3 regions of the Shinella sp. 1A1 genome follow, and region 2 is predicted to be linked to each of the others. Evidence: riboswitches for the same ligand, from Rfam matches in the RefSeq annotation. Region 2 holds a riboswitch; each other region holds the start of a gene.
What was found. A riboswitch is a leader RNA that binds a small molecule or an ion and turns the genes downstream of it on or off. The one in region 2 is predicted to bind cobalamin.
Positions count from the first base shown of each region.

Region 1 (2,260 bases), on a different replicon from region 2:
GAGTTCGTAGTCGAACACCGGCAGATAGTGGATGCCCGGCGCCTCGATCGGGTCCGGGGTGATCAGGATATCGATCTCGTATCCTGCCAGCGCCGCAACCCCGCCGAAGGCAAATGATGTCGTCAGCTCCAGGTCGACGTCCGGCCAGTCCACCAGGTAGGGTTTCGTGACCCCCATCAGCCATTGGTGGCAGGGATGGCATTCCATGCCGATTTTGAGCGAGCCCCGCTGTCCCTGGCGGTAGTCGGACAAGACGTCTTCGGCCCTCTCCATCTGGGGCAGGACGCGTTGCGCCAGTCTGACGATGTAGCGACCGGCCTCGGTGAGGCGAAGATTGCGGCCGTCCTTCTCCCACACGGCGACGCCATAGCGCTCTTCGAGCTTTCGGATCGTGTGGCTGAGCGCGGACTGGGTCACATTCAGCCGTTCCGCCGCCGCCGTCAGGCTGCCCATGCGGTCGACTTCGCGCAGGATCGACAGATGTTGTCTGTCCAGCATGGTCATGTCCTCCCTTGCTCGAGGGCGATGGCCTCGCCATGGACTGGAACCGGCCGGTGGTCCTTGTCGACCGCCACCATGCTGAAGCGCCCCGTGGCGGTGACGTGCCGCTCGCCCGTCAGAAGGTTTTCGGACCAGAGTTTTGTCTCGATGGACATGGAGCTGCGGCCGACGCGCTCGACATGTGCCTCCGCCTCGACGATTTCACCGATCTCGATTGCCCTTGCAAAGTCGATGCGCTCGGATGATGCCAGCACCACCAGCTTGCCGGAATGGCGCGACGCTGCGACGAAAGCGGCCTTGGTCATGTAGGCGATTGCCTCGCCGCCGAACATCCGGCCGACGCTGTTTGCCTGATCCGGGAAGACGATATCGACCATGGTGACGGCCTCGCTCGGTTCCGGTTCCTCCGCAGGAAGAAGTTCGGGCAAGGCATAGCGCGCGGCATCCTCGCCTTCGGGGATGGCGACCATGTGGAAGATGCCGCGCGTGCAGGTGTGCCGCTTGCGGCCGACAATGGTCTCCGCCGCCATTTCCACCTCGACGGTCAGGGAACGGCGCCCGGCCTTGATGGGGATCGCCGTGAATTCCACGATGTGCCCGATGCGTGCGGGCTGCTTGAAATCGATGCGTTCGCAGGAGGCGGTCACGAAGGGCGCCCGCCCGAAGCGGGTCGCCGCGATGAAGGCGACGCGATCCATGAGGGCAAGGCCGGTTCCCCCGAAAAGGGTGCCGTGATGGTTGGTATCTCCGGGAAAGACGATGTCGACAAGACGGGTTGTCGGGCCGTTCCGGGCGGGCTTTCCTGTCGTCGTGGTCTCTGTCATCGGCGCTGCCATCAGGTTGCGGCAGGGCATGGACATGACGCAGAGACGACGGCACGGAAGTACCGACGCGAAAGCGGCACTCCGGGACACCCCGCCCGTGGACGTTATCTATCGCGGCAGGTCTCCTGGCTTGCGGGTCATTGCTTCCGTCCGTCTTCCCGAGGAACGCCTCAGTGACATGAATGGACTTTCGCTCGCCGCTTACAGTTGCGGGGGCAGCTTCGGATTCGGGCCATGCCCTCACCGAGATTCCCTCTTAGCTCCGGACCTTCGCCCGCAGAACCACGATAGCGAACCAATGTCGCATGACGCCGAAGGGGTCAAGGCGTCTGTCGCGGGAATGTGCCGGAGATGCGCATCGCGCTGAAGCCTGCCTCCTTGAAGCGGCAACTCATGTCCACGGCGTTCCGAACTTTGATCATGGGAGCGTTGGGCAGAACCATGAGCATGTCTCATGCTTCAATGAGATAAAACCATTTTTTGCCAATGCTTTCGTCAGCTACATAGCACGCACCGCCGTTAGCTCCAGAGAGTACGAAGACTGCTGACTGAGAAAACCGGAAAAGAAGATTGGAAGCCCTGATTATCGGAAAACAGATGCAGGGTTTTTCTCGGAAATCAGGATACGATCGCGATGAAAAACGATTTTACATTTACCATCAAGAGTATTTCCTTCGATGAAGATTATCTTCCATCGGAAAATACACGGATCACGACCAATTTTGCCAATTTGGCCCGAGGGGAGAGCCGCCAGGAAAACCTGCGCAATGCCTTGCGGATGATCGACAATCGTTTCAACGCCCTGGCGCATTGGGATAACCCTAACGGCGACCGGTATTCCGTCGAACTCGAAATCATTTCCGTCGAGATGAACATCGATGCGGGGGGCAAGAACGAAGCCTTCCCGTTGATCGAGATCTTGAAAACGAACATCG
Region 1 covers NZ_AP039671.1:2,951,941-2,954,200, forward strand. The annotation lists gene ACZ48C_RS14440 (LysR family transcriptional regulator) at 1-498, opposite strand, end outside; gene ACZ48C_RS14445 (acyl-CoA thioesterase) at 501-1,325, opposite strand; cobalamin riboswitch at 1,424-1,627, opposite strand; gene ACZ48C_RS14450 (DUF1852 domain-containing protein) at 1,960-2,260, shown strand, end outside.
Region 1: another riboswitch for cobalamin. It lies ahead of ACZ48C_RS14445 (acyl-CoA thioesterase); the one in region 2 lies ahead of ACZ48C_RS23435 (ABC transporter substrate-binding protein).

Region 2 (2,260 bases):
GCTGAGACGATAGTCCCAGATGACGCCCTCATGGATGCGATTGAGCTCGAACGCCGTTGCGAAAAGCCGGTTCGACACGGCCCTTGCGGTCGTGGAAACGGGAATCGCGATCTCGCCGATGGAGACCGCGAGGCCGATCATGAGGGCAAGGAGAAGGCTGGCGGCGATGGCGAGTGCCGCAAGCACCCACCACCGATACCGCCACGAAGCGGTAATCCTCACTGCGCGAGGCCGAAGGCCTTGATGCCGTTCGCCAGCGTCTCGATGCCGTCGATCGTGCGGATCGTCGGGTTCATCGACTGGGCGTCCATCATCACGAAGTGCTTGTTCCTGACGGCATCGAGTTCCCTGGTGACGGGATCGTTTTCGAGGAAGTCGATCTTCACCTTCGGATCGTCCGCGGCATAGCGGCGGCGGTCCATGGTCGCGAGCACGATGACGGCGGGATTTGCCTGCGCGATCGTCTCCCAGCCGACCAGCGGCCATTCCTCCTCGGTCGTCACGACATTCTTCGCGCCGATGGTCTTGAGGATATAGGCCGGCGCGCTGTTCTTGCCGGCGATGAAGGCATCGCCATTGACTTCCTTGCTGGAGAACCAGAACACGACGGGCAGGTTCTTGCCGGCCGCGCCGGCGATGGACGCCACGGCATCCGCCTCGCGCTTCTTCAACTCGGCGATCAGCGCGTCGCCCCGGTCCTTCACGTCGAAGATCTCGGAGAGTTCGGCGATTTCCCGATAGACAAGGTCCATGGTGAACAGCGTCTCGCGCACGCCGTCTCCGCCGTCCGTGTTGATCTTGGCGACGCAATCGGCCGGCGCGATATAGGTCGCGATGCCGAGATCGGCGAATTGCTCGCGCTTGCCGACGGAGCCCTGCGCGCCGACATGCCATTCGAATTCCGCGGCCACCAGATCGGGTTCCTGCCCGACCACGGCCTCGAAGCTCGGATCGTTGTCCGCCAGCCTTTTGATCCTGCTATTGGCCTCGGCATATTGCGGCAGCACCGGCCCGACCCAGACCGCCGTTCCCGCGACCTTGTCGGCAAGGCCGAGCGAGAAAAGCACCTCGGTCATGCCCTGGCCGATGGAGACGATCTTCTTCGGCGCTTTCTCGAAGGTGACCTGCCGGCCGCAATTTTCGAGCGTCAGCGGATATTGGGTGGCGGCGAAAGCCGCGCCGGCAAGGCCGGTAAGGCCGAGGGCGAAGGTGATGGTTGCGATTGTCTGGCGCATGGGAGCCTCGATCTCGGGGAGGGCGGCAATACGGCGCGGCGGTGCGCGACGGATTGCTCACGCCTCGTGGACGGGAAAAGCCCAATCGAGGCGGATGAAGGCCGTATATCGGCGAAGGCTCAGGTCAAACATGTCTGCTCCCTTCCAGGCATCCCCGCCCGGCTGATTGGATCGTGTTCGACGGCAGGTCTCCTGGCTCGCGGATATCTGTCGATCACCTGCCTTCCCGCGACATCCGCAGTGGCATGGCCCTTGGCCCGGAAAAGGCCTTGCCGGCCCTTCCCGTGATGATCGGCAATCCGCTTACAGTTGCGGGGGCAGCCACGGTCTTGGTCCCTGTTGGGTCGTCCGCACCGTGTTCCCTATTAATCCCGTCGGAGCCTTCCTCCGGGAACCGTCGGGCCCAATTAGGACGCCGGTCCGCACGGCGTCAAGTGGCGTCCTGCCCGATCTCTATCCCGGGTCTCAGGCGACCTTCGCCTCCTGCCAGACCACGTGCCCGTTCCCGACCTCCCTGCGGATGGAGAGGGGCGGGGCGTAGTCGAGCGGCTTGACGGGGCTGGGCAGCTCGCCCTCGTTCGGGATGAAAAGGCGGCGTTCGCGGTCGGCGTCGGCAATGGGCACCGCATCCATCAGCTTGCGCGTATAGTCGTGCTGCGGGTTCTCGAACACCTGGGCGCGCGTGCCCATCTCGACGAAGCGGCCGGCATACATCACGGCGACGCGATGGCTGATCTGTTCCACCACCGCCATGTCGTGGCTGATGAACAGGTAGGAGATGCCGGTCTCGTTCTGGATGTCCTGCAACAGGTCGAGCACCTGCGCCTGGATGGAGACGTCGAGCGCCGCGACGCTCTCGTCGGCGACGATCAGTTTCGGCGACAGCGACAGGGCGCGGGCGATGCAGATGCGCTGGCGCTGACCGCCGGAAAATTCGTGCGGATAGCGTCGCATCTGCTCGGCGGACAGGCCGACGCGGCGGAAGAGATATTCGACGCGGTCCTTCAACTCGCTTCCCGAGGCGA
Region 2 covers NZ_AP039672.1:1,435,790-1,438,049, reverse strand. The annotation lists gene ACZ48C_RS23440 (FecCD family ABC transporter permease) at 1-222, opposite strand, end outside; gene ACZ48C_RS23435 (ABC transporter substrate-binding protein) at 219-1,235, opposite strand; cobalamin riboswitch at 1,401-1,649, opposite strand; gene ACZ48C_RS23430 (ABC transporter ATP-binding protein) at 1,701-2,260, opposite strand, start outside.

Region 3 (2,260 bases), on a different replicon from region 2:
GACGGGCGAGTACGGGCCGGGCTCGTAGGCCGGGGAACGGATGCCGAAGGCGTTTTCCTCGACGATCCGGCGGTCCTGGTCGTTGGTCTCGGTCCAGACATGGGTGAGCTCGTCGAGACGGTAGTCGACGCCTTCCACCGCATCCTTGTTGACCAGCCACTTGGTCGTGACCTGGGTCAGTTCGGGACCGAGCGGCAGCACGCGGAAGGTGATGGCGTGGTCGGCCAGAACGTGGTTCCACGTCGTCGGATAGTGGAAGAGCAGCAGTGCGCCGATATGGCTTTCCAGAACGTCGCTGGAAAGCGGGCGCTGCACGGCGCGGGCGCCGGACATGGTGTAGCTCTCGGCATCCTGGATGAGCGGCATGCGCGCGGCGCGGAACTGGCCGGTCGGCGACATGCGGAACTGGCTCGGCAGGCCGGCGGCCTCGCACTTGGCCCAGTGGCCGGAGATTTCCGGATCGTCCTGCGCGCCCTGCACGCCGGTCGCGCTCGGCGCTTCCGGATAGGTGCGGCAGAGCTCGGGATGGTTGGCCGCGCAGTGGTAGCACTCGCGGTTGTTCTCCCAGACGAGCTTCCAGTTGCCCTTCTCGACGATGGTGCTTTCGAAGGCGATCTTCGTCTCGCCGAGACGATGGCGGGCGATATAGGGCTCGACGAGCGAGACGAAGGGCGCGAAGTCCGGCGCTTCCTCGGCGAGACAGATGAAGATGTAGCCGCCGACCGTCTGGCAATGGACCGGCTTGAGGCCATGCTCGCTCTTGTCGAAATTCTCGTCCATGTGGCGGGCGAAGAGCAGCGAACCGTCGAGTTCGTAGGTCCACTGGTGATAGGGACAGACGAGCTTGGCGGCGCTGCCCCTGTGCTGCGAGCAGACGCGCGAGCCGCGATGGCGGCAGGCATTGTGCAGCGCGCGCACGGTGCCCGCGCGGTCGCGGGTGATGACGACGGGATAGTCGCCGACCTGCACGGTGAAATAGTTGCCGGCCTTCGGGATCTCGCAATCGTGGCCGACGAACAGCCAGTCGCGGTACCAGATCGTCTCCAGGTCGAGCTTGTAGTAATCGGGGTCGGTGTAGAAGGCCTGCTCGAGGCTGTAGCCTTCGCGCCGGTTCTTGAGCTTGCGGAGCACGTCGCTGCGAATGTCCATGCCGGGATCCTCAGATATCCAAATTCGCCGAGGCGTACGGAAGGAGACGGCCCCCGGGTGCCAGGCCCGGAACTGCACGCTTCCCGGCCGCCCGCCGCAGCCGTCACGATCGTTCCTCCAGGCTGGTTTCCGGGCTGAGGAGCGTCCTTTCGGGACTGTCGTGGCGCCTTCCGGGTTCCTCCTCCGTCGGCCTCTCCACGCCTCCAACACCGTTGCGGGGGCAGCGCCGGAATTCAACCGGCTTCCCAATTTTCGCGCCCTCTGCCGAGGGTGACGCCTTGAGTAGACCTATCTAAGCGCAACTACGTCCGAACGGCATGCCGGAAAACGACACGGCCTCTTGATTTGACGACAGGCCACAACCATGGAGATCGATACCTGCGGCCTCTATTTCACCTGATATCTCATATGGATAGGCTTCAAATCCGGGGGCTCTTCCCGCTCTTTCGACCCGTCGGCACCGGAGCGACAACCCTTGTCATATTGCGACCATATTCCTTACGGGTTTGCGACGTCGCGGGTTGAAACAAATACTTAACGACGTTTCCATAAACTTTTGCCGGACAGGACGCGTGGATGGAGTGCCCGAGGCGTGCAGCAGACGAAATTCCGGTACTACGACGCCGTCGCCTTCAAGCGGGCCAATCCGCCCCGATCCGCCGTGCACACGGAGTTCCTGCGCACCGGCCGCATCGACCGGAGCATCGCCTGGAGCCCGAGCGAGAAGCGTTATCTCAGCTACCAGGAAGTGGCCGAGCGCACCGGCCGCAAGCTGGAGCGCGCCGGCGACATCACCCACGAGCGCATCAACGGCTTCCACCGGTCGATCCGCTTTCCCAAGCTGGTCTTCCACCGCACGCTGGCCGGGACGCCGCATCTCGGCTATTGCCACATTACCGTCGCCAACAGCCGCTTCGCGGAGTTCGAAAACGTACAATGGGCCTTCTACATGGCCAATTTCCTGGCCGAGATCGGCGACGAGGACCAGTTCTTCGCCGGCATATCGCGCAAGCCCGGCCGCATGTATTTCGCCGTCGCCATCGCCCCGACCGAGGAGGAAGGCCGCCTCACGATCGACCGCACGGTGCGCGGCAACGGCGTGATCTTCCGC
Region 3 covers NZ_AP039671.1:2,593,847-2,596,106, forward strand. The annotation lists gene ACZ48C_RS12735 (aromatic ring-hydroxylating oxygenase subunit alpha) at 1-1,149, opposite strand, end outside; cobalamin riboswitch at 1,253-1,445, opposite strand; gene ACZ48C_RS12740 (DUF6656 family protein) at 1,742-2,260, shown strand, end outside.
Region 3: another riboswitch for cobalamin. It lies ahead of ACZ48C_RS12735 (aromatic ring-hydroxylating oxygenase subunit alpha); the one in region 2 lies ahead of ACZ48C_RS23435 (ABC transporter substrate-binding protein).